DNA from 4 places in the Rhodoferax potami genome. Region 1 is predicted to be linked to each of the others. Evidence: predicted binding sites of a transcription regulator. Region 1 holds the regulator's gene; each other region holds the start of a gene.
The links. The regulator sigma-54, encoded in region 1, starts transcription at its own class of promoters, with help from an activator protein. The targets are predictions, from matches to a motif close to TGGCANGNAANCTGCTTT.
Positions count from the first base shown of each region.

Region 2: a site for sigma-54 is predicted at 3,464-3,481, ahead of RAE19_RS10265 (pilin). Genes of this name have one in related genera too.
Region 3: a site for sigma-54 is predicted at 5,504-5,521, ahead of glnA (type I glutamate--ammonia ligase). Genes of this name have one in related genera too.
Region 4: a site for sigma-54 is predicted at 3,599-3,616, ahead of glnK (P-II family nitrogen regulator). Genes of this name have one in related genera too.

Region 1 is NZ_JAVBIK010000001.1:1,544,709-1,552,428, forward strand. Features, by position in the region: gene RAE19_RS07335 (THUMP domain-containing class I SAM-dependent RNA methyltransferase) at 1-1,203, opposite strand, end outside; gene rpoN (RNA polymerase factor sigma-54) at 1,200-2,801, opposite strand; gene lptB (LPS export ABC transporter ATP-binding protein) at 2,802-3,578, opposite strand; gene lptA (lipopolysaccharide transport periplasmic protein LptA) at 3,575-4,183, opposite strand; gene RAE19_RS07355 (exopolyphosphatase) at 4,258-5,190, opposite strand; gene RAE19_RS07360 (thiol:disulfide interchange protein DsbA/DsbL) at 5,282-5,938, opposite strand; gene RAE19_RS07365 (SPOR domain-containing protein) at 6,002-6,706, opposite strand; gene argS (arginine--tRNA ligase) at 6,727-7,720, opposite strand, start outside.
Region 2 is NZ_JAVBIK010000001.1:2,140,003-2,147,722, reverse strand. Features, by position in the region: gene RAE19_RS10275 (M48 family metalloprotease) at 1-1,291, opposite strand, end outside; gene RAE19_RS10270 (PglL family O-oligosaccharyltransferase) at 1,312-2,883, opposite strand; gene RAE19_RS10265 (pilin) at 2,978-3,430, opposite strand; gene RAE19_RS10260 (ATPase, T2SS/T4P/T4SS family) at 3,595-6,015, opposite strand; gene RAE19_RS10255 (CHASE2 domain-containing protein) at 6,098-7,720, opposite strand, start outside.
Region 3 is NZ_JAVBIK010000001.1:3,217,222-3,224,941, forward strand. Features, by position in the region: gene RAE19_RS15520 (cryptochrome/photolyase family protein) at 1-491, shown strand, start outside; gene RAE19_RS15525 (hypothetical protein) at 506-1,081, opposite strand; gene RAE19_RS15530 (DUF3369 domain-containing protein) at 1,330-2,865, opposite strand; gene RAE19_RS15535 (16S rRNA pseudouridine(516) synthase) at 2,930-3,679, shown strand; gene RAE19_RS15540 (EI24 domain-containing protein) at 3,684-4,538, shown strand; gene RAE19_RS15545 (competence/damage-inducible protein A) at 4,535-5,341, shown strand; gene glnA (type I glutamate--ammonia ligase) at 5,567-6,982, shown strand; gene RAE19_RS15555 (hypothetical protein) at 7,168-7,671, shown strand.
Region 4 is NZ_JAVBIK010000001.1:1,775,841-1,783,560, forward strand. Features, by position in the region: gene RAE19_RS08495 (SMP-30/gluconolactonase/LRE family protein) at 1-635, opposite strand, end outside; gene RAE19_RS08500 (aldose 1-epimerase) at 632-1,498, opposite strand; gene RAE19_RS08505 (ammonium transporter) at 1,645-3,159, opposite strand; gene glnK (P-II family nitrogen regulator) at 3,178-3,516, opposite strand; gene RAE19_RS08515 (YifB family Mg chelatase-like AAA ATPase) at 3,766-5,319, shown strand; gene RAE19_RS08520 (tetratricopeptide repeat protein) at 5,395-6,465, opposite strand; gene RAE19_RS08525 (hypothetical protein) at 6,462-6,878, opposite strand; gene RAE19_RS08530 (ExeA family protein) at 6,903-7,376, opposite strand; gene RAE19_RS08535 (secretin N-terminal domain-containing protein) at 7,376-7,720, opposite strand, start outside.

The DNA of each region.
Region 1 (7,720 bases):
CTCCAGCGGACCGTTCCACATCGGTACCCGGCGCGACTCTTTGAGGCGCATTTTGCTGGGCAGCTTGAGGTCGGGGGTGAGCATCCAGGCGGTCCAGCCGCTGTAATTTTTCTTCCAGTGGCTAGCCAGCTGGTTGAAAAAGTCCACGCCCTCATCGGTCTCCGCCAGCTCACGCGCGCCATAACGGGCGCCTTCACCCTCACCCGCCACGCCGCTGATACCGATACGCTCGCCATACGGTGGGTTGATCAGCATGACGCCACCCCCGGTGTCGCTCACATTAATAGGAGGCATGCGCTGCAAAGCATCGCCGCCGCGGAACTCGATCACATCAGCCACACCCGCGCGCTGCGCATTGCGCTCGGCAAAGTCAACCATCCGGAAGGACACATCGCTGCCGTAGATCAAGGCTTTTTGGCCTGGCTCCGGCTTCACGACGGCGTCAGCAGCTTCTTTTTTCATAGCAGCCCACTCTTCCGAGCGGAAGGGCTTGAACTTCTCAAACGCGAAGCGGCGCAGCGAGCCTGCTGCGATATTGCAGGCAATTTGGGCCGCTTCAATGACCACCGTGCCGCTGCCGCAGCAGGGGTCATAGAGGGGCAGCAAATCGGCGTCGCCCGAGGCCCAGCCGCTAGCGGCGATCATGGCGGCGGCGAGGGTTTCTTTGAGCGGCGCATCGCCCTTGTCTTCGCGCCAGCCGCGCTTGAATAGGGGCTCACCCGAGGTGTCGATATAGAGCGAACAGCTGTCGGTGGTCAGGTGGGCGAAGATGCGTACATCTGGCCACTGGGTGTTCACATCCGGGCGCACGCCGCCCGCCACTTCGCGGAAGCGGTCGCAGACTGCGTCTTTCACCTTCAGCGCGGCAAAGTTCAACGAGGTCAAGGGGCTGTGCTGCGCCGTGACCTCGACCTTGATGCTTTCGCGCGGCGTGAACCAGCGCTCCCAGGCCACTTGCATGGCGGCACGGTACAAGTCCTGCTCGCTGCGGTACTCGGTGTACGACACCAAGACCAGCACCCGTTGGGCCAGGCGGCTGTAGAGGTTGAGCAGCATCGCATGCTCAAACCCGGTGCGCACGGCTACGCCGCCGCGTTGCTTGGTGATACAGCCAGGGGGCAGACCGGTGATCTGCAAAATTTCGGGGGCAAGAAAGTCCTCCACGCCAGCAGCGCAGGGGAGAAAAAGAGTCAATTGGTTCATAGCGCTTTGCGGAGTGAGGCGGGGGCAATCTTCAGCCCCTCGCGGTATTTGGCCACGGTGCGCCGGGCGCATTCAATGCCCTGCTCTTTGAGCATGTCGGAAATCTGGTTATCGCTCAAGGGCTTTTTAGGGCTCTCGGAGGCAATAAATTGCTTGATCAGCGCCCGCACCGCGGTGCTGGACGCATTGCCACCGCTCTCGGTGCCCAGGCCGGAGCCGAAAAAGTATTTCAGCTCAAAGGTGCCGAACGGCGTGGCCATGTACTTGGCGGTCGTGACGCGGCTGATGGTGGACTCGTGCAGGCCCAGCTCGTCAGCAATTTCACGGAGCACCAGAGGGCGCATGGCCAGCTCACCGTGGGTGAAGAAATTCTTTTGTCGCTCGACGATGGCGGTGCTGACCCGCAAAATCGTGTCGAAGCGCTGCTGGATGTTTTTGATGAACCAGCGTGCTTCCTGCAATCGCTGCTGCAGCCCGGCATGGCTGGAGCTGGCTTTGTGGTTGCGCAGCACATTGGCATAGATGTCGTGGACTTTGAGCCGCGGCATCACATCGGGGTTGAGCTGCACCCGAAACTTGGCGGCGCCACCCACTCTGCCGATCGGCACGACCAGCACATCGGGCACCACGATGTTGCGCTCGACATCCACAAAACGGCGGCCGGGCTTGGGCTCCAGGCGGGCAATCAGGGCAATGGCTTCACGCACCAGCGCGTCGCTCCCGACGCCGGCTTGCACCAGACGCTTGATGTCCCGGCGGGCCAACAACTCCATGGGCTGTTGGCAAATCGCCAACGCAACCTGCAACACCTCGATACGGGCCCATTCGCCATCGTCATCCGCGGTTTGCAACAGGGCCTGGATCTGCAGGCGCAAGCACTCGCCCAAGTCACGCGCGCCTACCCCCACCGGCTCCAGGCTGTGCAACAAGCCCCGTGCGACGGTGAAGTGGTGCACCAGTTCGTGGAGCTGCTCTTCGTCACCGGGGTGCAGGCTTTGGGCCAATTCCGCCAGCGGCTCTTCAAGGTAACCGTCGTCGTTCAGGGACTCGATCAAGAACCGCAGGGCCGCTGCATCCTCAGGGCTCAGGCGCAGGCCCGCCGCCTGGCGGTGCAAAAAAATCTGCAATGACTCGCCCGAGCGCGCCAGTTCGGTGGCGTCTTTCTGCTCGTCGTCGTCGAGGTTGTTGGCTTTGGCCTTCGCGTCAACGCCCCATTCGCCATCGTCCGGGGTCATTTCGGTCGTTCCGTCGCCCTCCCAGCTGGGTTCGTCGCTACTAGACAAGGGGGAGGATTCTTCCTCATTGGAGCCGCTAGCGCTGGTACTACTTGCGTATTCAGCTACAGAATTGATAGCAAAATCAGGCTCTTGCTCGCTCAATCGATCGCCCTCGCTCACTGTGGCATCGACCGTATCGAGCCCGAAGTCCTCGCGCTCGGCACGCTCTTCGGTCAACTCCAGAAACGGGTTTTCATCCAGCATTTGCTCCACTTCCTGGCTGAGCTCCAGGGTGGAGAGCTGCAACAGGCGAATGGATTGTTGCAGCTGGGGCGTGAGTGCCAGGTGCTGCGAAACTCGGAGCGAGAGACCTTGTTTCATCTACATCTTGAAATGTTCACCGAGGTACACCCGGCGCACATCGGCGTTATTCACGATCTCTGAGGGCGTACCCTCTGCCAGCACATGCCCGTCACTGATGATGTACGCGTGGTCGCAAATGCCCAATGTCTCACGCACGTTGTGGTCGGTGATCAGCACGCCGATACCGCGGGCCTTCAGGAAGTTGATGATGCGTTGGATCTCAATCACCGCGATCGGGTCGATACCCGCAAAAGGCTCATCCAGCAAGATAAAGCGGGGCCGGGTCGCCAATGCCCGGGCGATTTCCACACGGCGCCGCTCCCCTCCGGACAAGGCAAGCGAGGGCGATTCCCGCAAATGCTCCACCCGGAGTTCTTGCAGCAAATCGGTCAGCCGGCGTTCGATTTCATCGGACTTCAAAGGCGCTCCGGCATCGTCGCGCTGCAGCTCCAGCACGGCGCGCACGTTGTCTTCCACATTGAGCTTGCGGAAGATGGAGGCTTCTTGCGGCAAGTAGCCCAAGCCGAGACGGGCACGGCGGTGAATCGGCATGTGCTCGATGCTTTGGCCGTCGATGGTGATGTCGCCCGCACTGGCTCGCAGCAAACCCACGATCATGTAAAACGAGGTGGTTTTACCCGCGCCATTGGGGCCCAGCAAACCTACTACCTCACCGGTGCGAACCGCCAGCGACACATCTTTCACGACCTGGCGCTTGCCATAGTACTTTTGCAGATGGCGGGCTTCGAGCCGCCCGGCACTGCTGTCCGGGGTGTCTTTGACGAGGTCGTTCACTGGCCGACCTTCTCGATTTGGGGCGTAACTTTGAGTTCAGCACCACTGGCCGCCGACGCCGCAGTGCCCCGCTCGGGCTTGGGTGTCAACATGGCACGCACCCGCCCTGCAGGGGCTGCGGCTGTCTTGGGCGCACCATCGACTGTGAAACGGTCGGTCAGGTTCTCATAGAGGATGACCGCACCGGTTACCTCGTCCGCCAGCGTTGCGCCGCGCAAACGGCGCATCTGGGCTTTTTTGATGAAGCGCACGGTGTCGGCTTTGCCGTCGTATTCGATCGTATCGCCTTCGCCCTCGATGTATTCATCGATGCCGTCGCGCTTCTGGCGAAAAAAGGCCTGCTTGTCCGGTGAGCCGGTCACCAAGCCGAATTGGTAGCCCTCGGGGTCCTGGCGAACCTCGATCTGGCTCCCGCGGATCAGGATGCTCCCCTTGGTGAGGATGACATTGCCCGTGAAGATGCTGACTTGTTTGAGGTCGTCGTAACGCAAAGCATCGGACTCCACATTCATGGGCTTATTGCGGTCCGCTTTTTCGGCGCGAACGCTGCCCACAAGGCCCGACAAGACCAGCAGAACCGACAGGGACAACACAATTTTTTTCATAGGGGCACGAAACTTGCTCGAAGAGCGCTCGGCTCATTGTACCGAGCACTTCACGGCTCCTGCCCCCGCCGTACTCAGCCGTCTGCGTTAATTTTGTGGATCAGTGCTTGCAGCACTTCGGCAGCTTGGGCGTTATCCACTTGGCAGGTGCCGGCATTGGCATGACCGCCGCCGCCGTAGCTCAGCATCAATTCGCCAACATGGGTTTTGGAGCTGCGGTTGGTGATCGATTTACCGGTCGCAAACACGGTGTTTTGTTTTTGCAGACCCCACAACACGTGGATGGAAATATTGGTGTCCGGGAACAAGGCGTACACCATGAACCGGTTGACTGCGTAAATGATGTCCTCATTGCGCAAGTCCAGCACCAGCAGATTGCCGTGCACGGTAGAGCAGCGCAAGAGCTGCTCCTTGGCTTTGGCCGCATGCTCAAAATAGAGCTCGACCCGCTCGACCACGTCCGGCAGCTGCAGGATCTGCTCGATACCGTGGTGACGGCAGTACTGGATCAAGTCCATCATCAGCTGGTAATTGCTGACCCGGAACTCGCGGAATCGGCCGAGGCCGGTGCGCGAATCCATCAGGTAATTCAGCAGCACCCAGCCTGTGGGATTCATGATTTCATCGTGGCTGAAGCGGGCAGAGTCGCCTTTGTCCACCGCCTCCATCATGTCGTAGAAGCGTGCCGGAAAGCGGCTGGCGCCACCGTAGTGGTCATAGACCACGCGGGCCGCCGAATCGGCATGCGGGAGGATGATGTGATTGGGCCGCTCGCCGGTGTTGCGCAGCGTCTCAGACTCGTGGTGATCAAACGCCAAGTGAACGCCCGGCACATAGGGCAGATTGGTCGTGATATCGCGGTCAGAGACCTCGATCTTGCCGTCCTGCATGTCCTTGGGGTGGACGAACTTGATGTCGTCAATCAAGTCCAACTCGTTGAGGAGAACGGCGCACACCAAGCCATCGAAATCGCTACGGGTGACCAAACGGAACTTCTGGCTAGACATACGACAGACTCCTCAAGGGTAAATAAAAATTCATTCTAGCCCCGCACCTGAGGCCAAGCGCCACAGGTTTGCCTAGTGCAGGGCTGGGGTATTAGCCGCGTCCTGCGCGCTGGTCGGCGATCAATGTATCGACCACTTGCAAGGCCCGCTGCATGTTACCGGCCATAGAGCCGTCGGTATAAAAACGCCCCGCCACACCGAGGGCCGGCACGCCTTCCACCTTGTAGGCGTTTTGCAACTGCAGTGCCTTGCCGGCCTTGGTCGCTACTGTGAATGAGTTGTACTGGGCCACAAACTGCTCCCGGTTCACGCCCTGTTGGCTGATCCACTCCACGATGGCCTCGGGCCGCGCCAGGTTTTGCTTTTCCACATGGATGGCGGCAAACACTTTGGCGTGGAGTTTGGGCACCAGGCCCATGGCCTCGAGTGTGTAAAACAAGCGCTGCTGGGGAACAAAGCTTTCCTGGAAAGCAATCGGCGCACGGCGGAACGACACATCTTTGGGAAGATTTTTGGTCCAAGCCTGCAATGCCGGCTCAAACGCGTTGCAGTGCGGGCAGTTGTACCAAAAGAACTCCACCACCTCGATCTTTCCTGCGGGCGCCTCGACCGGCGCGCGGGGATCTACCACCTGATAGTCGGTACCGGCCTCTGGCTTTTTCGCTTGGGCTTGGGCCAAAGAAAACCAGGTTCCGGCGGCGCTCAAGGCGGCGCCAGCAGCGACATGGGTAAATGCACGACGTTTCATATCAAAAAGACTCCATAGAGGCGCTGTGTGAGCAAGCACCGCGCCCAAAGTTCCCGCTCTGGCTCAGCGCTGCACGCGCACCAGCGCTGTTTCCAAACCGGCTTTGTCCATCTTTTCCTTGGCCTTGTCCGCATCCTCTTTCTTCTCGAAAGGACCGACCCGGACCCGGAACACCGGTTTGCCCGATAGCTCGCGCTCAGAAATTTTGGTTTCAATACCGCTCAACGAAAGCTTGGCACGCTGGCTTTCTGCATCCTCGGCAGTACGGAACGAGCCCACCTGCACCCAGAAAGAGAACACCTCCGACTCTGAGGCTGCCACCTTGGCCTTTGCCAGATCACCCAAAGGATCGGCAGAGGCTTTGGGGTCTGCTTTGGCATCCGGCTTGCCGGCTGTTTTGGCGTCGGCCTTGGTATCCGACTTAGCCTCTGACTTTGCTTCGGATTTGGCATCCGTTTTTGCGTCAGTTACTGCCGGCTTCGCTTCGGTAACTTTGCTCGGCGCACTCGGGCTCGAAGCGGCAAGTCCCGGCACGCTGGTAGCAGGCACAGCTCCGGCCGGGTTTTTGCCGTACATCGGCGCATTCGGGTCCCAGTTTTTGTTTTTCTGGGTCTCGGCAGCATCCTGGTCGGCGCTGCGGCTGTTGCTCTTGTTCATAAAAGGCACAGGCACCTTGGTGACGTAAACCGCCACCGCCAGCGCTGCGCCCAAGCCCACCACCACGCCTACGATGAACCCGACCAGAGTTCCGCCACGCTCGTTCTTCATGCCTTGCTTTCTCAGAGAAATTACATCTTCTGCGGAGCGCTCACGCCCAGCACCGCCAGGCCATTGTGCAGCACCTGTGCAGTCGCAGCGACCAGCGCCAGGCGCGCGAGTTTGACCGCCTCGTCATCCACCAGAATGCGCTCGGCATCGTAGTAGCTGTGGTAGCTGGCCGCCAATTCGCGCAGGTAGAAAGTCACGTCATGCGGCGCCTCGCCCTCAGTAGCGGCGGTCAGCATTTCAGGGAACTTGGCCAACAGCAGCATCAGGGCCTGGGCTTGCGGGCTCTCGAGGGCTGACAGGTCAACCCCCTTGAGCAGGGCCACATCGCCACCCCAGCTCGCCAGCACCGAGCAAATGCGTGCGTGGGCGTACTGCACGTAGTAAACAGGGTTGTCGTTGTTTTTGGCCACTGCCAAATCCACATCGAAGGTGTATTCGGTGTCCGGCTTGCGGCTCAGCAGGAAGAAGCGCACTGCGTCTTTGCTGGTCCACTCAATCAGGTCGCGCAGCGTCACATAGCTGCCCGCGCGCTTGCTGATCTTGACCTCTTCACCGCCCTTGACCACGCGCACCATAGTGTGCAACACGTAGTCGGGGTAGCCTTGGGGAATGCCTACATCGGCCGCTTGCAGCCCGGCGCGCACCCGGGCAATCGTGCCGTGGTGGTCGGTGCCCTGGATGTTCACCACTTTGCTGAAGCCACGCTCCCACTTGGCAATGTGGTACGCCACATCGGGCACGAAGTAGGTGTAGGTGCCATCCTTCTTGCGCATGACGCGGTCTTTGTCGTCACCGTAGTCAGTGCTCTTGAGCCACAGCGCGCCGTCTTGTTCATAAGTTTTGCCGTTGGACACCAGCTTGTTCACTGCCGCTTCGACACGGCCGCTGGTGTACAGGCTGGACTCAAGGTAGTACTGGTCAAAGTGCAGATTGAAGGCCTGCAGGTCTTTGTCTTGCTCGTTACGCAAGTAGGCCACTGCAAACTGGCGGATGTTGTCGTAATCCTCTACATCG
Region 2 (7,720 bases), 600 kb from region 1:
CCAGCGGATGCTCGAGGACCCAAAGCTGGGCCGCGTCCGCAGCAGCATCTGCCGAGCCCAGCTGTATTTGAATGCCGACCCACATCAAGAGCTCAGCACGCGTTTTAGGAGACGCTTTTTGAGCTAACGCCTCCAAAGCTGCTGCGGGTCGCCCTTCAGCCAATGCCAGCTCTGCACTCACATAGCGCCATTGCCGCATTCCAGCATCGTCATTGGCAACCAACAACCGCAGAGCGTCCCGATAACCTACAGCGCGGCCAAAATCACGTAACTTGATGGACGCTAGCATCGAACCGTAGAGGGCTCCGACACGCTGATAAGGCGTGAGCTTTGACAATGCGGCGGACTCTGCCTCGGAATACCAGTAACGAAGCCCATCCACTGACGCATTCGATAGTAAACGCGCCCTGGCCGACACCATGCTGTGCTCAAGAGAGCCAGAAGGCACTTTGTCCACGCCATCAGGAATTCGTGACTTCATGTCGGCAATGCGCTCGGTAGTCAGAGGGTGACTGCGCAGATACGGAAAACTCCCGGCATCGTTATTTCGATTGGTCAGCTGCAGCTTTTCAAACATGCTGACAAATGCAACGGGCGAAAAACCTGCCTTGGTGGCCACCTCAAACCCTGCCCGATCAGCCTCACGCTCCATGTCGCGAGAAAAATTCAGTTGCGACTGTGCAGCCACGGCCTGCCCACCCACGATGACCGCGTTGGCACCCGCTGGGTTAGTGCTCGCGGCTAACGCTCCCAAGATCATCGCGCCTACCAACAAAGGCGTTTGCTCACTTTGCCGTCTGATGAGGCGCGCGATATGTCGTTGCGTGACATGGCTGAGCTCATGAGCTAAGACCGATGCAAGTTCGTCTTTTGACGAAACGACACCCACAAGCCCCAGATGAATACCAAAGTAACCGCCAGGTAAAGCGAATGCATTCACAGTGCGGTCTTTGCCCTGCAGCAGCTTCCAGGCGAAGCCCGCATCCACCTCCGCCGGAATGTCTCCGCGCTGCCGTGCAGCATTCATCAAGTGCTGCCAGATAGAGTGGAGATAGTCTGCAATGGCAGCATCATCCAAAAAATCAGGGTCGCGATATAGATCGCGCGCTATACGGTCGCCCAGAAGTCGCTCATGCACTACCGACAAGGAAGTCAAATCCTCGCGAAGGCTCATATCTTGTCCTGCCAAAGCAGAACAACCTAAAAAATATAAAGCCCAAAGCGATTTAAACTGGAGCCAAAAATTTAGCCTCATAGAGAGATGCGAAAGATGGTACTTCAAACCAGACATGCGATGGAGCCATCATAGGCCTATTTCGTATACAGCGAATCCCGCCTGAAGGTCCAAAGCTGGGCTCCCGCGAGATCACCATCCTGAACAAGTAAATTTATATAGTTATTTAAAAATGACTTCGTAGGATAAACCCCAACTATGTAGTCGTACGCAGCTCTCTCGTGTGGCGAGAGTGGCTTTTTCACATCAGCCCGCATAGCTACATTCAGATACTTCAACTCAACAATCTTATTTTCATAATCCGGAGGCGCTGGAACTGGAGCACCCATAATGGCCATTTGCAGTTTAGCCTGACGAATATCCTGCTCAACATCTAGATAATTTTTCGCCACGACATAAAAAACAGTCAGCGACAAAACCCAACAAGAAAATATCCAACTGGTCGAGATCAGATATCCTGAAGATGATGAAGGAACTTTACAGAATCTATAAAAAATAGCACAAGGAACCAAGAAATAAGCATAGTGCAGGGGATACTCAAGGAGTGCATGTACAAGAACAACCGAAAACATCCCGAGGATAGCCATCTGCTCTTTAGTCTTAACCTGTATCACCAACCTCCACAATCTCCATATTACAAAAGCACTGACAAGCAATCCAATAGGAATACCAAACCATACAAATATATCAATGAATATATTGTGTGAATGACCAAAATACATATTCAACGGATTCTCGGGGAGGATGTTTTCGATATTTGCAAACACAACTCCACCCACACCATAACCCAGAGCCCATTCATTCGAGATTGCATCCAAAAAAATGCTGTATGCGATTAGTCTAGGGCGGTCAGTAAACGCTTTTCCTCCCATGATGGCTGTATTTTCAATCCCTAGTATGGCACTTTTTAAATATGGCAAGCTGGCTGAAACAACCACAACCACAACCAAAGCAAGACCAATCAAGACGCGCGTACGGAAATCAAAGTGGGCTCGAAATGTTAAAACAATTAAAGTAATAAGAACCATATTAAGCAATGCGGTTCGGGATTGCGTTAAGGCTACACCAATCGCCATTAACAAGACAGCAAACACCACCCCACCACCCAATACCCACTTCACCTTCTTCGCACTTTCAGATTTATTGGTTTGTTCAAAATAATAAAGCGAGACAACGATCGACCACAAGATAAGTGTTCCGATCTGATTTGGCTGGGACAAATTGCCGATCAATGGATTACCAGGATCAGCGTGACTCATCCAGACTTGATAGCTCTCATAATCTTGAAAAATACCAAGCCAAAGACCTATCCCAAAAAGACAGGAAGCAACACCCGCCACGAAAATGCTCACAAACAAACTGTGGATAACCCCATTATCCGGCGCAGGCATTTTAAGGCAGCACAATACAATACCAGCGACCAACATCACTGGAAGCATACTTCTTTGAAATTCACTAGTAGAGAGAATGGCACTGTGCACAACAAGCACTAGCAGCAGTACTAGTTCAAATTTAGTTACTTCGATCTTTGCTGAAATATTTCGAAGTAATGCAACACTTGATACAAACAATCCTAGGACTAATGCAGCACCTTCATTCAACGCACTGGGCCAAGGAATACTATGAAATGGCTGCATAAAGCTAGCCATCGCCAAAAGTATTACCAATACATGAGTTAGCAATCTAAGCATATAAAAATAAAGGCCGCAATGCGGCCTTTATATAGGACAAATTAATGATCAATCAAGTTTTTGGCAAAAACTTGGCAGGAATAGATGTACTAGAGACAGCCCAAGAACATTGGGCACCCTGGACGCAAGTTGCTGTGTATACGATAGTTCCGCCATCAACGGAAGTGTTCCCTGTACCCTTCATCACTACACTCACTGTCGCAGATGTCGTAGATGAGGAAGCAGCAGTAACTGAAGTTACATACTTGCTGGTAATGGCCGTTGCCGAAGCCAAACCAAAAGATTCGTTGGTGTCTGCGGTAGAAGACGCATACATAGTGCCTTCATTGAAGGCAAGTCCAATGGCGGTTTTGGCAGTAGACGCCATAGAAGTGGCCTCTGTAATTTTAGCGCGCACAGTGTAATCTTGATAAGCAGGCAAAGCCACCGCAGCCAAAATACCAATAATCGCCACGACGATCATCAGTTCGATCAAGGTAAAACCTTTTTGAATGGAACGCTTCATAAAAACTCCGGTTTAAGAAAAGAGGCTTGAGTAGGTGCAGCTTTCATGCCAAGCCGCTAAGGGTCTAATTCTGTGAACAAATACCCAAAACATATTGCCAAGGTGACATTTTTGCTCGCGCCGATAGAGACTGGGTGCATCGAGTGACAAGATTGTCACTTCCGTCACTTGATGCAGACTTGCCTCACCATCTTGAGATCCGTGAGGCCCATCAAGATTTTTTCCATTCCATCCATCTTTAAAGTGCGCATCCCCCCTTGGACTGCGCTAGCGAATAGTTCGGCCACTCGCGCACGCTCTTGGATGAGCTTCTTGAGATGGTCGTCTGCGACCATCAGTTCATGCAGACCCACCCGGCCTTTGTAGCCGGTTTTATTGCACTTCTCACAGCCGACAGCTTTGTAGAGCTTTAAGGGTCCGCCATCGCTATAAGCATCCATCCATTGCCGAATCAGTTTTTGGGTCTCCGACTCGTAATCGCTTTTCCATGCATCCGTATTCCGCAACTCTTCGGCGTACTCTTTACAGAACAACCGCAATTCATCGTCAGTCGGCACATACGCCACCTTGCAATCGCACAGCCTCTTGGCAAGGCGTTGAGCCAAGATGCCCAGCAAGGCATCTGCAAAATTGAAGGGGTCCATGCCCATATCTAAAAGGCGGGTAATGGATTCGGGCGCAGAGTTAGTGTGCAGGGTGGAGAACACCATGTGGCCGGTCAACGAGGCTTCTACGCCCATGGACACGGTTTCTTTATCTCGCGATTCGCCGACCATGATGATGTCCGGGTCCGCACGGAGAAAGGCCCGCATCACCAGCGCAAAGTCGATTCCGGCTTTCTTGTTGATTTGGACTTGGCGCAAACCTTTTTGCGTAATTTCTACAGGATCCTCTGCGGTCCATATCTTGGTATCTGGCGTGTTAAGAAACTTCAATATGGAGTGCAACGTAGTAGTCTTTCCCGAGCCCGTTGGCCCACATACGTAAAACAAACCATACGGTTTGCTGACTGTTGCCTCTAGTCTGGTCTTATTGTGCGCAGTCAAACCCAGTTTTTCTAACGGTATTGGTTCACCTGCAGCCAATATCCGCATCACCACATCCTCGACCCCGCCTGCAGAGGGAATAGTTGCGACACGAAGTTCAATATCTAGCGGGCCATACTTTTTAAATTTTATTTTCCCATCTTGAGGTTTTCGACGCTCCGAAATATCGAGGTCACACATAATTTTGAGGCGCGTGACCATCGCCTGGCGAAAGTGGGCGGGTACCTCGACGTAAGGGACGAGGCTTCCGTCGATCCGAAAGCGGATACCGGTTTTAAATTTGCCCGGCATGGGCTCAATGTGTATATCCGAGACCTTCTGATGATAGGCATCAATAATGACTTTGTTAACGAACTTCACCAGTTCATTGTCTGCAGCGGCAGACTCTAGTGACTCATCATTACCGGAATCTTCAATAGGCCCACCGTCCATATCGGCGAGTAATTGATCAATTGTGCTGGAGTCCGCAGTCGCCCCAAATAGTTGCGAAAGCGTCTCGATAAACTCTATTTGTGTTGTCACCCGGTACGCAAACTTGCTAATCCGCGGAAAAACTTGTGGCACCACTCTCGAGCCTTTTACCGCTTCGGGGTCAAGACACATGATCACCAAACCTTCAGGCGACTCCTCAAGAGGAACCCAGCCCTGCTCCTCGAGAAACTCGCGTTTTAGAGGCCCATGCAATGCCTCCGAACGAATGCGAGCGCTGCTACGCGGCTCATAGACCACTCCGAAAAACTGCGCCAAACCGGCGCCAACCTGACTCGGCAACAAACCCGTGCGGCTGATGATGAGCTGCTCAAGCGGTTCACCTTCGTCGCGTGCTTCTTGTGCAAGTTGTTGAAGATCGATATCCGACAACAAACCGGCATTCACTAGACTGTCATAGCGAGTGCGCTCACGTCTTGGTCGACTCTCTTGGGTGGCCACCCGTTGTCGGATGGCGGTGGCAAGCGTTTTGCAGAGCTCTGTCACTCCATCAAGTTCTAACTCTCCGAAGGGTTCGTCGCTCTTGCTATTGATGACCTGCAGAACGCCATGCAAAACGTTACCGTCGAGAATTGGCGCAACCATCATCTGCTTGGTTCGGTAGCCGGAGCGCTTGTCCACTTCTTTTAAGAAGTTGAGGGACGGGTGTATCTTGCGCAGCGCCTCTTCGTTGTATACATCCGGCAGATTGAGGATGGTCCTGCTATAGGCCGCGTAACCAGCAAGGCTTTGCGGAGAGATTGGTAGCTTCAATTCCTTGCTTGTATTGAGGCCTGTCTTTATCTTTGAGACTATAGAAACACCATCATCCGCTACTGCGTACAAGGTGAGTCGATCCGCATTGAGCAGTTTGCATATCTCTTGGCTGGTTTCGAGCATGATTTGCTCGAGTTGGACCGTGTCGTGAATACGCGCCGTTACCTGATGCAATTGCCGATAGAACAGTGCCTCGAACGTCATTCCGCGTTTTTTAACGGGCTGCTTTTGTGAGTCGTAAAAAGCCTGCTCACTCAACGAGGAACTCCCCTCTCCCGGCTGCGAATGATTCATGGAAGTGCTTCTTTCTTTTTCGGATAGTCAAATAGCATGAACAGCCAACGACGGCTAAACGGCAAAAGGAACAGATATCCCTTTAAGTGGACCCGAACTGCGTGCTTCCGTCCCATTCCGGATCAAACGGTAACAGTTTTAAACTTGCGATCCGGGCAGCGTAATAGCTATATAAAGGTTTGGTACCGGCAACGTCCAACAAGTTCAACAGCACCCTCTCAGCGGCCGCCCACGATTGCACACGATAGTGGGCCAAGAATTCATGCCACAACGCCAACTCCCCGCTTAAAGCGGCATCCGACACAGAGGATTGGGTCCAAGGGGTCCAAATCGTTACGGACTGCTCTTTGCCCTTCACCCTAACCTTGTCTAGCTCTTGCCAAGCGAGCTCAGGAATGAGCGCTTTTGTGGTTTCACTCACGATGATGCTCTCGCCGTAAATCTTGGTCAGTCCTTCCAAACGGGAACCAAGGTTTACTGCATCGCCAATCACGGTGTAACTGCGCCGCATCTCGGACCCCATATCACCGACACACATGAGCCCCGTATTGATGCCGATCCCGACGCCGATCTCAGGGACGCCTCGCGCTCGGTGTTCCGTATTTAGTGTTTGAAGCATATGCTCAATTTCCACGGCGCACTTAACTGCCAAGACGGCGTGATCCACCGCCTCGACTGGTGCCCCCCAAAAGGCCATGACGCAGTCGCCCATGTACTTGTCAATTGTGCCTTTGTTGGCCCGGATGACAGTAGTGATACGACTGAATATGTCAGTCAACATGGACTGCAATTGGATCGGCTCCATAGACTCTGACATCCGTGTGAAACCACGCATATCGCAAAACATGACCGTCAACTCACGGCTGGTGGCCTGCATGGTGTAACTGTCTGGATCCCGAACCATTTCATCTACCAACTCTGGAGGTACATAGGTACCAAACAGGTTCGCCAACTCTCTCTTTGAACGGCTTTCGACAAAATATCCATAGCTCATGTTCAGCGCGAAAGCAGTCACGGTCATCGCCAGCGACGTCGCCAGCGGCAATGCCAAGCCAAACTCATCGTAGAGCCAGAAGTTGGAGGCGACCAATACAACGAGCATTGCAAAACTCAGCAGCACTGCTTTGAACGCCGAAAGCAGAGGCAAACAAAAAGCAAGCATCAAGCCGGCGCTCAACAGCATGATGAACTCGTACCCGAACGCATAATCAGGCTTTACTTTCAAGCGCCCATCCAGCATGGAGGACAAAACACTCGCATGTGTTTCAACCCCAGGGTAGGTTTCTCCGGCCGGCGTCACCCGCATATCAAACAAACCCAGCGCAGTTGTACCAAGCAGCACAATTTTGTTTTGAAGCATTCCAGGGGGGAGCGTGTTGTTAAGTACGTCTACCGCAGACACGTAGCGAAAAGACCCACCAGCCGGTCCGCCGGGGCCTCGGAATGAAATGAGCGCTCCGCCACGATTGTCAACGGGCAGCACAAGACTCTTTCCCTCTTTAGTGAGCTCCAAGCTTTCAAGGCCGCGATATGCCTTGGGCAAAACACTTTCTTTAGAGAATGAAGGCTTAACCTGCGGCGCCCCTGTCAGCGCACGGAACATGGCGAGAGAGAGAGACTCATAGTACGCATCACCATAGCGTGCAACGAGCGGCAAGGACCTGACAACGCCGTCCGCATCGGTAAAAGAATTGGTATGACCCGC
Region 3 (7,720 bases), 1.7 Mb from region 1:
ATATGGCGTGTGTGTCTTCGGCCATCACCCAATCCTTGGACATGGCGCACGCCCACCATATTCAGCGTTTGATGGTGATTGGTAACTTCGCGTTGCTGGCCGGTCTCAACCCCAATGCATTGCACCAGTGGTACCTGGGCATTTATATCGATGCCTTTGAATGGGTAGAACTACCCAACACGGTAGGCATGAGCCAGTTTGCGGATGGCGGCGGACTGGCCACCAAACCTTATGTGTCTAGTGCGGCGTATCTCGACCGCATGGGCGATCATTGCGCCGGTTGTCGCTACGACAAAAAGCAAAAAACCACGGCTGACGCGTGTCCGTTCAATGCCCTTTACTGGGAGTTCTACGATCGGCACACCCGACTGCTGAGCCATAACCCACGCATCGGGATGGCCTATCGGCAGCTCGAAAAGATGCAACCCGAGGAGAAAGAGGCGCTCTTCGAAAAAGCCCGGAGTCTGCGCGCCAACTTGAATGCGTTGTAGCCCTCAGGCTTGCATCAGAGCTTGTCCATCCGGCTATCAAGCGGCGTGACAAAAGAGTTGAGTTCCCAGCCGGAAGCGAGCCGGCTTTCCGGATGGCTTGCTAGGGGGCTGCTTGCGGTATCAGTCAGGTCCGGGCCCTTGCTCATCCGGCGGCGGTGAACGGCGGCATGCAAATGCTCCCGCATATTCCGGAAGCGGGTGTCGAGGGGCTTGTCTGCCGCCAGCATGGCCGCGTGTTCGCCGAGAAAAGCAGTCCTTATTTGCGTCAGGTGCGGCAGGTTGTCGGGGTCTACCACCCAGTAACGCACATCACATTGCTCCAGCAGCGAGTGTTTCAGTGTTTGATTGCTCAGCGAAAGCCCGGATGCCCCGGGTACATCGACACACCCGATCACTGTTCCATCCGGGCTACACACGGTAAACGTGCAATAAACACCGTTCAACAAGCGGTACCAGTGCGCGGCTTCTGATTGCTCGGACGGAATCGTGAAGCGGGTCACCGGCAGCTTGATCAGCACCTGTTGGTCAAACATGACTTTGGTAAGCCACAACCACACTTTGCGCTCTCTGCTGTTGACGAGGCGGCGCACTTGAAGCGGCCAGACGGACGGGATCCTGCGACGTTGTTTGGCCCGGTAGTTTTGGAGCCCGTAAACGAAGCAAACCCCTAGTAAAAGTCCGCCAAGAAAATGAAGAAACATTGCTGCGCCCTGAATGTGTGGTCTCTGGATGGACCCTTTTTCACAAAGTTTATCGGGCTTTTGCAACGGGCGCTATGGCCCACACAGACCAACGGAGGGTCTGGTCAGACTATTGACCCGCGCTTATTCGCCCGTTTTCAGGGCTGCTGGTAAAGCGCTTTGACGGCTTCCACCTGGTCTTGGAGCCGCTGCACCAATTCCGGATCGAAGTGTTTGCCTTGTTCGTGGAACACATAGTCCAAAGCCTGATGGAGATCCCAGGCCGGTTTGTAGGGGCTGGCAGATACGAGCGAGTCCAACACATCAGCCAGGGCTGCAATCCGGCCCACCAGGCTGATCTCGTTTCCTTTCAAGCCGGCCGGGTAGCCGCTTCCGTCCCACCGCTCGTGGTGTTCTTGGGCGATTTGGGCCCCCATGGCATGCAAGCGCGAGCTCGATCGGGAGAGCAAGGTGTGCCCTAGGGTCGGATGTGTTCGCATCACCGCCCATTCCTCCGCCGAAAGCGGACCGGGCTTGCCCAAAATCTGATCAGGGATACCCGCTTTGCCCACGTCATGCAGTGTCGAGGCGACCCGGATCATCTCGATCTCCGCATCGCTGCAACCACTGGCGCGGGCGAGCAGGGCCGCCAGCTCCCCCACGCGCTCTATGTGGCGGGCGCTCTCTGTGCCCCGGCGCTCAATGGCGCCACCCAAGGTGGCGATCGTGTCCCGTTGGGTGCTTTGGGTTTCTTCCCGCAGCAGCAGGCTGTCGTAAGTGCTGGCTACATTGCGTGAAAAGAGTTCGAGCAGTTCGCGCGCCTGACTAGTGATCGGCTCCGGAAACTCCATGTAAATCAAGCTCTCGCTGCCTGCCTTGGTTCGAAAGTAGCCTGCGTAATAGCGCTCACCATGGCGGCTCACTTTTTCGCCCAGCGACTGCAATATGGCTGTTTTTACGACTTCTGGCAGGTTTTCTACTTCATCTTCCAGCATCAGCTCTGAAAATGCATCTGTTGCTGCGAGTACCTTCAGCTTGCCATGCCCTGCGTTGGCGGTGTAGGCCGACAAGCGACTGGCGCACAAGCCTTCGCCCTGCAGATCCAAAAGGTGGTTTAACTGCGAAAGAACGGCAGATGCGAAGCTGCGCAAATTGTGGGAGTCGCCCACCTCGCTGATGGCTTCTATCGACCGCACCAAGCCCCTTCGTGCATTTTCAAGTCGCATCAAGTCCCGATAAGCCCTTAAACCCGCGTAAAAGACAGTAATCAACTTGCGACGGGTTAGGTCGGTTTTTTCTTTGTAGTCGTTGATGTCGTAATCGCGGATGACCTGTTCTTCGGGGGCCTGGCCGGGTTGACCGGTGCGCAGCACGATGCGCACATTCAGGTTGCCCAAGTCCTCGCGAATGTATTTGGCGAGGTCCAGGCCTGCGTGCTCAGACTCCATCACCACATCCAGCAAGATCAGGGCAATATCGTTGCGCTGGCCCAGCAAGGTGCGGGCTTCGGCGGCGCTGTAGCAATGGGTGAATTCCAGCCGTCGTCCATCCATTTCGAAATCGGACATGACCAGCTTGGTGACCTCGTGAACCGCAGGTTCATCGTCCACCACCAGAACCTGCCAAGGCTTGGCTGTGTGGCTGTGCGTCTGCTCTGCCTCTTGTTCATCGCTGAAAACCAAATCATCTGTCATGACACAGGTCCCGGTTGGAATCGAATCACAGCAGTCTACTGGAAGTGACTGCGATACTACGTCTATGCAGTTACAGGAAATACTCTATACCCAAGGGTTTGGCACCCGCCGTGTGTGTGCTGGTTTGGTCCAACAAGGCTTTGTGCAGGTTTATATGCCGGAACAAGGCCTGGCTCCCGTCACCATTACGCAAGCAGCTATGGAATTTGTAGCGGAAGGGTTGCGCTTCCGGGTGCAGGGCGTCGACTGGCCCTACGCTGAACGCGCCTATTTGATACTCGACAAGCCGGCCGGCACCGAGTGCTCGCAAAAGCCCTCGACCTACCCCAGCATTTACACCTTGCTCCCCAGTCCGCTGCGCTTGCGGCCGCAAAAGGCAGCGGTGCAGGGCGTTCAGGCCGTGGGTCGGCTGGATCAAGACACTACCGGCATGCTTTTATTGACCGACGATGGCAAATTCATTCACCGGATGAGTTCACCCAAGCACCATGTCCCCAAGGTGTATGAAGTGACGGTCAAGCATCCGCTCGATGAAAAGCAGGTCAGCAAGCTTTTGAGTGGTGTGGTGCTGGATGACGACCCCAAGCCCGTCCGAGCTGCCGCTTGCGAAGCGGTTAGTGAATTCCATCTGCGCATGACCCTCACCGAGGGCAAATACCACCAAGTGAAGCGCATGGTGGCCGCTGTCAGCAATCGGGTGGAGGGCTTGCATCGCTCCAGCATCGGCAGCGTGTCGCTGCCTGCGGACTTGCCCCCCGGCGGCTGGCGTTGGCTCAATGCCGACGAAATCGTGGCAGTGCAAACCAAGGTGTGATGCGATGAACGCCGTCCTTGATGCTTTCTGGCGTTCCGTGGCTTATTGCCTGCACCCCAAAGTCATCTTGTGGTCGTTTCTGCCACTGGTCTTGATGGTGGGGGTGACGGCCGGGCTGGGGTATTTTTACCTTGACAGCCTGCTCAGCCAAGTGAACCTGCTGTTGGAGTCGATGGACTGGCTGCAAATGCTGTGGTCGTGGCTCGAATCCATGGGCGCCGGAAAGCTCAAGACCGTGTTGGTTCCGCTGCTGGTGATTCTGGTGCTTACGCCGCTCGTCGTGGTCGCCTGCTTATTGGTGGTGGCCACCTTGATGACCCCCATGCTGGTGCGCCTGGTCGCTCAGCGCCGCTTCCCCTTGCTCGACAAGCAAGGCTCCGGCTCTTTTCTGTTAAGCGCCGGATGGGCACTGGGCTCGACAGTGGCTGCATTGTTCGCCTTGGTGGTGTCGCTGCCACTGTGGTTGATTCCGCCGCTTGTGCTGATCATTCCACCCTTGATTTGGGGTTGGTTAACTTACAGGGTCATGGCTTTTGATGCGTTGTCCGACTTTGCCTCTCGTGCTGAGCGGCAAGAGCTATTCAAACGCTATCGCTGGCCTTTGCTGGCGATGGGCGTATTCGCAGGCTATCTCGGTGCGGCCCCTAGTCTGGTCTGGTCATTCGGGTTTGTCGCGGTCGCTTTGGCCCCTATTTTGGTTCCGGTGTCGATTTGGCTCTACACCCTGCTGTTCGCCTTTTCGTCGCTGTGGTTCACCCATTTCGGTCTGAAGGCCTTGCAATATTTGCGTGCAGAGCAAGCGGCTGCAACCAAGGTGCCAGACATGCCGCTGAATGTGGTTGACGTGGAGATCTTATGAAGTTTGGCGCGATCATCATTGGGGATGAAATTCTTTCCGGCAAACGTGCTGACAAGCACTTGGCCAAAATCATTGAATTGCTGGGTGCCCGTGGCATCCGATTGGCTTACGCGCATTACGTTGGCGATGATCCGCAGCGTATTACAGCGACGCTGCGTGAGGCCTTCGCTTCGGGCGATACCGTCTTTTCCTTCGGTGGCATTGGCGCCACGCCCGACGATCACACCCGGCAATGCGCTGCATTGGCGTCCGGCAAAGCCTTGGTGCTCAGTGACGCCGCACGGGATTTGATCCAAGAGCGCATCTTGGACGTTGCCCGCGAGCAAGGCCTGCCCTATGAGCCCGAGCGCCCAGACAATGTGCACCGCTTGCAGATGGGCATGTTCCCGGAGGGCGCCGCTTTGATACCCAATCCGTACAACAAAATTCCGGGTTTCAGTTATCCCGGCGTTGGGCAAGGGCGGGTCCACTTTGTGCCGGGCTTCCCCGTGATGGCCTGGCCGATGGTGGAGTGGGTTCTCGATAGCCAATGCGCTCAATGGTTTCAGCAGGATGTGTGGCGCGAGCAATCGGTGATTGTCTTTGGTGCCATGGAGTCGATGCTGACCCCGCTCATGGAGCAGCTGGAGCGGAGTCATCCGGTCAAGGTCTTCAGCCTACCGAGCGTGGACCATCCGCAATACGGCCGGCACATCGAATTGGGCGTGAAAGGGGATCCCACTGTGATGGCAGCCGCATATGCCGATTTGCTGGCAGGCCTCAAGGCGCTGGACATGTCATTAGGCCCTGAATTGGTGCGATAGCAAATTGCACCAATAAAGTGCGCTATAGCTTGTTGCACCTTGGTGGTGCATTTTGGTGCGCTCATTGGGCTCTCACCCGTGACTTTCCGTATTTCGTGCTCGAATTGCCCGTTTAACGATGCAAAATAGAGCGGTTTGCCGAAATGCCTTTGGTGCGTGCTTTGGCACAAAAGCTGCATTAACTGCAGCGCAAATCTTTTTACAACCGTGCAACAGGAGTATTTGATGGCCAAGACCGTCGCAGATGTGATGAAGATGGTGAAAGAAAACGAAGTCAAGTTTGTTGACTTCCGTTTCACCGATACCCGTGGTAAGCAGCAGCACACCACCGTGCCTGTCTCGCATTTTGATGAAGACAAGTTCACCTCCGGCCACGCGTTTGACGGCTCTTCTATTGCCGGCTGGAAGGGAATCGAAGCTTCCGACATGTTGTTGATGCCCGATCCAGGTACTGCCAACATTGATCCCTTCTTCGAAGAAACCACTCTGATCATGAACTGCGACGTGGTGGAGCCTGCTGACGGCAAGTCCTACGACCGCGATCCACGTTCCATCGCCAAGCGCGCTGAAGCCTACTTGAAGGCCTCCGGCATGGGCGACACCGCTTACTTCGGCCCTGAGCCAGAATTCTTCATCTTTGACGGCGTACGTTGGTCTACAGAACCCAACAACACCTTCTACGAAATCGAAGAGTACGAAGCGCCCTGGAACACCGGTTCCAAGCTCGAAGGCGGCAACCGCGGCCACCGTCCCACTGTCAAGGGCGGCTACTTCCCAGTGCCCCCAGTGGACAGCACGCAAGACATGCGCGCTGAAATGTCCCTGATCCTTGAATCCTTGGGCATTCCAGTTGAAGTGTTCCACCACGAAGTGGCGGGCGCTGGCCAGAACGAAATCGGCACTAAGTTCTCCACCCTGGTTGAGCGCGCTGACTGGACCATGTTGCAGAAGTACGTGATCCACAACGTGGCCAATGCCTACGGCAAGACCGCGACTTTCATGCCCAAGCCTTACCACGGCGACAACGGTTCCGGCATGCACGTGCACCAGTCCGTGTGGAAAGACGGCAAGAACCTGTTTGCTGGCGACGGCTATGCAGGTCTGTCTGACTTCGCGCTTTACTACATTGGCGGCATCATCAAGCACGCACGTGCCCTGAACGCCATCACCAACCCTGGCACCAACAGCTACAAGCGTCTGGTTCCTCACTTTGAAGCTCCGGTCAAGTTGGCATACTCCGCCAAGAACCGTTCCGCTTCGATCCGCATTCCTTTCGTGGCGAACCCCAAGGGCCGTCGCGTGGAAGCACGTTTCCCCGATCCATTGATGAACCCTTACCTCGGCTTCGCAGCCTTGTTGATGGCAGGTCTGGACGGCGTGGAAAACAAGATCCATCCTGGCGAAGCCGCCACCAAGGACCTCTACCATCTGCCTCCCGAGGAAGATGCAAAGGTACCAACCGTGTGCCACAGCTTGGATCAAGCCTTGGAGCACTTGGACAAGGACCGCGCGTTCTTGACCAAGGGTGGTGTGTTCACTGACTCCATGATCGATGCCTACATCGACCTGAAAATGCAGGAAGTGACCCGCTACCGTATGTCGGTACACCCTGTCGAATACGATATGTACTTCAGCCTGTAATCCCGGCGCTGCAAAGCACTGTGATGAACAAAGAAGGACGGCGCGAGCCGTCCTTTTTTTATGGAACACTTGGACACATATCGCCACCCGAACCTCGGGGATACTCAGGGCCTTTGTCCCGGGGCACTTTTTGACGGATACTGAATCACAGCGCTTACCAAACCGAGCGTAGTTACTGACACAGCATGAAACCCACACTCCTGATTCTTTGCTTGACCGCCGGCACGACGCTAGGAGCCTCGGCGCAGGAGCGTATCTACCGGTGTGGTAATGAGTACACCAACACCGTGACCGAAGCGCAGGCCAAGACCTGCAAGCTTGTCTCGGGCGGCAATGTCACGGTGGTGCAGGGGCAGAAGCCCGCAGCAGCAGCACCAGGGGTGAAGGTGGCATCGGCGCCGCCCGCAAGCAGCGCGCCGCGTATCGATAGCGCGGATCAAAAAGCCAAAGACTCTGATGCCCGTTTGATTCTCGAGACCGAGCTCAAAAAGGCCGAGGCCCGTCAGATCGAGCTGAACAAAGAGTACAACAACGGGGAGCCTGAAAAGCTGGGCCCCGAGACTCGCAATCATCAAAAATACCTGGATCGGGTTTCCGAGCTCAAAGCAGCGCTGTCCCGCAACGAAAGTGACATAGCGGGCATCCGGCGGGAGCTTGGTCGTTTGCCGGGCAGTAGCTCCAAGCAATAAGGTCCGGGCAAGTGCCCGCCTTGCCGGGCGGAGCCATGGATCCGGTTAT
Region 4 (7,720 bases), 230 kb from region 1:
GCGCCATCTGGGCGGCCGGCATAGTGGGTGTTCTCGAAGGTCCAGCCGGCGGGCTTGGGCTCGTACTGGCGCCAGACGCGGTGGGCGCTCAGGGCGTTGGCTTGAAGGTCAAAGTCCCACGCGTGGGTCACATGGTTCGGGGTGTCCGACCAGTAGACGGTGTGCTGGTCCGGGCTCCAGGCCAAGCCGTTGGCGGTCAGCGCATCGCCCGCATGCTTTTGCACCACGGCAGCGCCGGAGCGGCAATCGATGGAAAACAGCTCCGCGGCCCGTCCGGCCTTGGGCTCGTCGATCGTACCCACCCAAAAGCGGCCCAAGGCATCGCACTTGCCATCGTTGGCGCGGATGACCGCGGTGTCGTACGGCAAGGTAGCAATCCGGTGCAACTCTCCGCCCCACGAGTGGGCACGGAAAACGCCATCGCGCAGGGCGATCACCAGCCCGCCTTTGGCTGCAGGGGCAATGCAACCGGGTTCGCTGGGCATGTCCCAGCGCTGCACGGTGCCCATGTAAATATTGGCCCGCAGAATGGCTTTGCCGGGAATGTCCACCCAGTACAGCTGCTGCTCAGCCGGGTGCCAGAACGGGGACTCGCCCAGCTCGAAAAGGTCTTCACTCAATGCGTGCCAGCTCATACCTGTTCCTCCACGGTGACCTGCATACTGCAGCTCCAACTCTCGCCCGGCTGTAGCACCCGCACACCAAGGCTGTCGGCGCTGGCGCCAGTTGTGGCCATCAGGTTCAGCGCATTGTTGACGTGGCTGACCGGCTCGACCGCGATGTTGTCGCGCTCAGGGGTGGTGAAGACCACCAGACGGCTGAGTGCCGAGCTGACGGTGATGTGCATCAGGGCATCGCGCAAGTGCAGCGCGCCGCCCCAGCCATCAAAACAATGGTCTACCGTCAGGGTGTCGGTCGATTGATCGAGCCCTGCATGGGGCGCACGGTGGGTCGGCAGTTTGTCCGCGGCCATTTCCCAGCGGCCTGTCGCGGCAAATTGCACCGTGGCACCGGCGCGCTTGACAAAGTAAGGGTGCCAACCCAACCCCACTGGTGCGGGGCTGGCGCCTTGGTTGGTCACGCTCAGGCCGAGATCGAGAGTGCCGTCGCCCAAGCGAAAGGTTTGCGAACAATCAAAGTCAAAGGGCCAGGCCGCATCGGCTCGGTGCTCCATGGAGAGCAAGGCCAAGTTCTCGGTGCTCTCTAGCACGGCCCAAGGGCGCTCCCATCCGATGCCGTGGATCGTGTGGGGCTCCGGGTCGAAGTTCCGGATCAGGGGGTGGCTGGTTCCGTCCCACTGCAATTGCCCATGGCCTATACGGTTGGAAAACGGCACCAAAGGAAAACTCGCAGACTGGCGCACGCTGGTCAACTCTGCGCCCGGTGTGGAGCGCATGACGGGCAGGTCGCGCCACCACAAACCGGCGATCGCACCGCCCAATGCAGGGCAAAGATCGCAGCGCAATGCGCCATGGCGCAGGGTCAAAGGGGTACTCATGAGGAATCAATCCTTGGGTTGTTTGCAACTGCGCTGGATTGTGCACCTGCGCCCATCAAAAAACCCGGCTCACCTTGCGGTGGCCGGGTTTGGGGCGGGTTTCGAAACCCGTCTGAAACTGCGGCGCGCTGCGCCGCATTCAGGGTTTAGCGGTTGTAAGCGGTTTCGCCGTGGCTGGAGATGTCCAGACCTTCGCGCTCTTCTTCTTCAGAGACGCGCAGACCGATCACCAAGTCCACCAACTTGAAGGCGATGAAGGACACCACGCCCGACCACACGATGGTGATCAACACGCCTTCCGCCTGGATCCACACCTGGTTGGCGATGGAGTACTCAGCGCCCACGGCGTTGGCCACGTAGTCATACACGCCAGTGCCACCCAAGGAAGGCGCTGCAAACACGCCGGTCAACAAAGCGCCCACGATACCGCAGACACCGTGCACACCGAACACGTCCAGGGAGTCGTCTGCGCCCAAGAGACGCTTCAGACCGTTCACACCCCACAGGCCTGCAAAGCCACCGATCAAGCCGATCGCGATGGAGCCCATAGGACCCACGAAACCGCAAGCGGGAGTGATCGCCACCAAACCAGCCACTGCACCGGAGGCCGCACCCAACATGGAAGCCTTGCCGCGGGACAGTGATTCACCGGTAATCCAGGCCAACGTAGCGGCAGCCGTTGCCAACATAGTGTTGATGAAGGCCAATGCCGTCAGGCCGTTGGCTTCCAGGTTGGAGCCGGCGTTGAAGCCGAACCAGCCGAACCACAGCATGGCAGCGCCCACCATGGTCAAGGTCAGGCTGTGAGGAGCCATGGGCTCTTTGCCGTAACCGATGCGCTTGCCCACCACGTAGGCACCGACCAAACCAGCAACCGCTGCGTTGATGTGCACCACGGTGCCGCCAGCGAAGTCCAAGGCACCCTTGCCCCACAGGTAACCGGCAGCTGCCACGACTTTTTCCAGGGAAGCGGCGTCGGAGATGGCGTCAGGGCCGGCCCAGTACCAGACCATGTGTGCCATGGGCAGGTAGCTGAAGGTGAACCAGATCACGCAGAAAGCCAGTACTGCAGAGAACTTGATGCGCTCAGCAAAGGCACCCACGATCAGGGCACAGGTGATGGCCGCAAAAGTGGCTTGGAAAGCAATGAAAGTCAACTCAGGAATCACGACACCCTTGCTGAAGGTAGCGGCCACCGAGTCCACGGTGACACCCTTCAGGAACAGCTTGTCGAAAGTACCGAAGAAGGCACCGTCACCGCCGAAGGCCAAGGTGTAGCCGTAGATGGCCCACAACACATAGATCAGTGCAGTAACCACGAACACTTGCATCAGCACCGACAACATGTTCTTGCTGCGGACCAGGCCGCCGTAGAACAAAGCCAGACCGGGCAAGGTCATGAACAGGACCATGGCCGTCGAGATCGTCATCCAGGCGGTGTCGCCCTTGTTAGGAACCGGTGCTGGTGCAGCGGCTGGAGCTGCTTCAGCGGCAGCAGGTGCTGCAGCCGGTGCGGGCGCAGCAGCAGGCGCTGCAGCTTCAGGGGCAGAAGCGGTTGCGGCAGGCGCATCAGCCGCCGGCGCAGCGGTTTGGGCCAACGCAAAAGAACCGGCTGTCATCAGGCTCAAGCCCAGAGCCAGCGTGGCGAGAAGTTTTTTCATGTCGTGCTCTCTTTCTATTTACAGCGCTTCTTTGCCGGTTTCACCGGTGCGGATGCGGACCACTTGTTCCAGGTCGTAGACAAAAATCTTGCCGTCGCCGATCTTGCCGGTGCGGGCGGCGCCCTCGACCGCTTCGATGACGCGCTCTACCAAAGCGTCGTCAATCGCCGCTTCAATCTTGACCTTGGGAAGGAAGTCGACCACGTACTCTGCACCGCGGTACAGCTCTGTGTGGCCTTTTTGGCGGCCGAAGCCTTTGACTTCAGTCACGGTAATGCCTTGCACTCCCATGCCGGACAAGGCTTCGCGCACCTCATCGAGCTTGAACGGTTTAATGATGGCCGTCACGAGTTTCATGTGTTCACCTCAGCTTGATAGTTAATGACAGAGTCCGGGCCTGGTGGCTTGCCGCGCCAGGTTTTCGGGAGCTAAGAGGCATAAAGCAGAAGCCGTGCCAAGTTGCGCGCCGGTGGTGTTCTGCAAAAAAGCCCCACAGTTTCTGCAGATTCCGCTAACATCACTGTACAAAACAACAGTTTGCACGGCAATGGTGCACCACAGCGCAATGCACCGAGATATTGCGCACCTTTTTGGGAAATCAGGGAAATGAGCTTGTCTTTGGTGCAAAGTCGCGCGTTATTGGGGCTCGAAGCGGTTCAAGTAACCGTGGAGGTGCACTTGGCCAACGGGCTCCCGAGCTTCACCTTGGTCGGTTTGGCCGATGTAGAAGTCAAAGAGGCCCGTGAGCGGGTGCGCTGCGCCATTCAAAACAGTGGCCTCGAGTTCCCTAACAACAAACGCATCACCGTTAACTTGGCACCGGCCGACCTGCCCAAAGACTCCGGCCGGCTGGATTTGCCGATCGCCCTAGGCATTCTGGCGGCCAGCGGACAGGTAGATGCCCAAGCACTGGCAGGCTTTGAATTTGCGGGTGAACTGTCCTTGTCCGGAGAATTGCGCGCTGTGCGCGGCGCCCTGGCCATGGCGCTGGCACTTCGGAAAACAGCCAGCCGCCCCCAGCTGGTGCTGCCACCAGGCAATGCCGAAGAGGCCGCCCTGGTGCCCGACTCCCGGGTGATCCGTGCCCGGCGCCTGCTGGATGTGGTGCACCACTTCGCGCCGGGCGGTCAGGCCAAGGATGCGGAAGGCATCCCCCTGGAGCAAGACCCGGACGGTTGGGTCCGGGTGGAGCCCACCCCCTTGCAAGCCCCCGCCCCCGGGCTGGACATGGCCGATGTCAAAGGCCAAGTGGCTGCCAAGCGCGCCCTCGAAATTGCGGCTGCAGGCGGACACAGCTTGTTATTGGTAGGCCCGCCGGGCTCTGGCAAGTCCATGCTGGCCCAGCGTTTTGCAGCCTTGCTGCCGGACCTGAACACCGACGAAGCACTCGAGAGCGCTGCCATCGGCAGCCTGTGCGGGCGCTTTGACTTGCAGCGCTGGGGACTGCGCCCCACCTGCAGCCCCCACCATTCTGCGAGCGCTGTCGCTCTGGTGGGCGGTGGCTCGCCACCGCGGCCCGGAGAAATTTCATTAGCGCACCATGGGGTGTTGTTTTTGGACGAGCTACCCGAGTTTCCGCGCCAGGCGCTTGAAGCCCTCCGCGAACCGCTGGAGACCGGCAGCATCACTATCGCTAGAGCGGCCCGGCGGGCCGAGTTTCCTGCGCGCTTCCAGTTGATTGCCGCCATGAACCCCTGCCCCTGCGGTTACCTCGGGGCGGCGGCACGCCCTTGCCGGTGCACGCCGGACCAAGTGAGTCGCTACCAAGGCAAACTGAGCGGGCCGCTGATGGACCGGATCGACCTGCACGTCGAGGTGCCAGCACTTGCGGCCGAAGAGCTGCTGCACAGTCCCCCCGGCGAGCGCAGTGCCGACATCCGCGAACGCAGCCACCAGGCGCGGGAGCGGGCACTTCAGCGTCAGGGCTGCAGCAACCAGGCGCTGGCCGGTCAAGCGATTGATCAGCATATTGCGCTGGAACCCGCCGCCCTGAAATTCTTGCAGACAGCGGCCGCGCAGCTCGGCTGGTCTGCGCGCAGCACCCACCGCACCCTGAAAATCGCCCGCACGATTGCCGACTTGGCTGGCAGCGCCGACACCCAACTCCACCATGTGGCGGAAGCCATGCAATACCGGCGCGTATTGCGCGGTGCCAACTGAGAAGGTAGCGCAACTTGCTATTATTTATATAGCAATCGGCGCAAACAGACAGAGGGCCACAGCCATTTTTGACACTCAAGGCTTCTCGGGAAGCACTACGCCCTGCTGCCGCAGGTAAGCCCAGACCTCTTTGCTCACAGGGCCCAGACTGCGCGCCCGTTCAGCAGAATCCGCCGCGGCGACAAGTTGCCCCAAGGCCGACAACGAAACCGCGGTACCCAGCAGCCAGCGTTGCTCCGCCGGGCGGGATTGAAGCGCCACACCATAAAACTGCACCGCATCCTGATGCCGGCCCAGACGTTGCGCCGCGTTCGCACGCACCGCCCACAACTCCGGCTGCCCGGCCAAGAGCGGCTCCACCTGCGTCATCAACTCCAGCACGGCGGCTGAGCGGCCTTGCGCCAGCTCCATCCGGGCCAGTTCGCGCACCAGCATGAGCTGAGTGGCAGCCGGAGTGGGCGGCTGGGCCCGCTCGGCACCAGCCAGAGAGTCTTGCAGCAGCTGGATCGCCGCATCCGCAGAACCGCTGTTGTAAAGCGATTGCGCCTGGGCCAGCACGTCGCGCACTGCTGTTTGCTGGCGCTGTGCTGCGACTGCCCCGTCCGCCACCGGCTGCGCCGGTTTGGCCGATGGCGGTGCAGGAGGCACAGCGGCCAGCGACGCAACGGGTGCTGGCGAGGCCGTAGGCATAGGGGGCTGTGTCACGGCCGCAGGCGGTGGAGCACTCGCTGGTACCGCGGGTGCTGCGGCGATGGTCGCTGGCGGAAGAACAGAAGAGGTCTGCTTGCCGCCGGGCACTTGGGTGGCCACCGTCAATGCCGGCAGCTCTGACAGCTCGGTCGCAAGCTTCAAACCCGCCCAGGGCGCGGCAGGGGCCGACGCGACGGCCATGGCGCTATCGGTCGGCAGCTCAGCCACCGGTCCTGAGGACATTGATACGGGCGGCGCGGCTGACCACCACCAGAAAGCTGCTGCCAAAACCGCCAGACCAACACCACCGGCCATCAGCAACATGCGCGGGGATCTGCGATGAGCCTCCTCACCACCTATCACCATGCGAGCGCTGGTGCCAGCGCCAATCGCAGGCTCCAACGGGCTGGCGCTGCGCTTGTCAAGGTCGCGCAGCATTTGGTTGATCACACTCATTCCAACACCTCCCCAGCGGTGCGGGTGGGGCCGGACCACCGCTTCCACCAATTCCACGGGTTCCACCAAGGGCCCCCACTGGTGTGGAAGGGGCGCAGGCCCGGCGTATCGCGGACGGCCAGCTTGACATGCATCGCAGAGACACGGTGCACCCCTTGCCCGTAGGCCAATATCAGGCACTTGTGCGCAAGAATATTGATCAACCGCGGCACACCCGCTGTAGCCACCGCCAAACGGTCGATAGCCTCTGGGGTGAACACCTCGAGATCGGTGTGCTCAGTGGCAGCCGCCCGCGCCAAGCGGTGGCGCACATAGTCGCCCACACTCGCGCCAGTCATGGGACCCAAGTATTCGCTAAAGGTAATGCGCTGCAGCAGTTGCCGAATCTCGGGGCGCGCCAGCTTGGTGTCCAAATCGGGCTGGCCCAGCAGGACCAGTTAAATCAGTTTGCGCTTTTCGGTTTCGAGATTCGAGACCAGGCGCAGGCTCTCGAGGCTGCGCACCGGAATCGCCTGCGCCTCGTCGATACACACCACCACTCTTCGCCCGGCAGCCGCATGGTTCAACAAACAGTTGCTGATAAGGGTCATGACAGTGTGGCGGTTGGGGGGGAGTTCGACCTCCAACCCCAATTCGGCCGCCAATGCGCACAGCAAATCGTCGGGCCCCATATCCGGGTTGGGAATATAGGCAGTTACGCACTCGCTGTGCAACGTCTTGAGGAGTTGCCGGCACAAGACTGTTTTGCCGCAACCCAGCTCGCCCACAACTTTCAAAAAGCCTTCGCCACTGCGCAAGGCCACCAAAAGCGTATTCAAAGTCGCTTGCGCACCGTCATGGGCAAAGTAAAAGTCAGTGTCCGGCGTGATGGAAAACGGGGCCTCACGCAGGGCAAAGTGCCCCAAATACATTACTTGGCCGAACCATCAATCTGGATGACCCGGGCGCGGGCGGCATCCATGTCATCAATTGCGGCGCGGGCACGCCGGTTCTGCGCATCCCAGTCTGCCGCACTGCGGATGATGGTGGGCTTGATCAGCACAATCACCTCTTTCTTGCGACCCTGGTTGGCGCGGTTCCCGAACAGGGCACCCAATCCCGGCATGCTGGTAGTGCCCGGTATGCCGGATGCATTGCGGCTTGATTCGAGCTGCATCAAGCCACCAATCGCCACAATGGAGCCGTCCTGAATACGCACCAAGGTGTCTGTCTCATTGACTGCACTGGAGGCCAATGGGAGCTTGAAGTTGCCGGC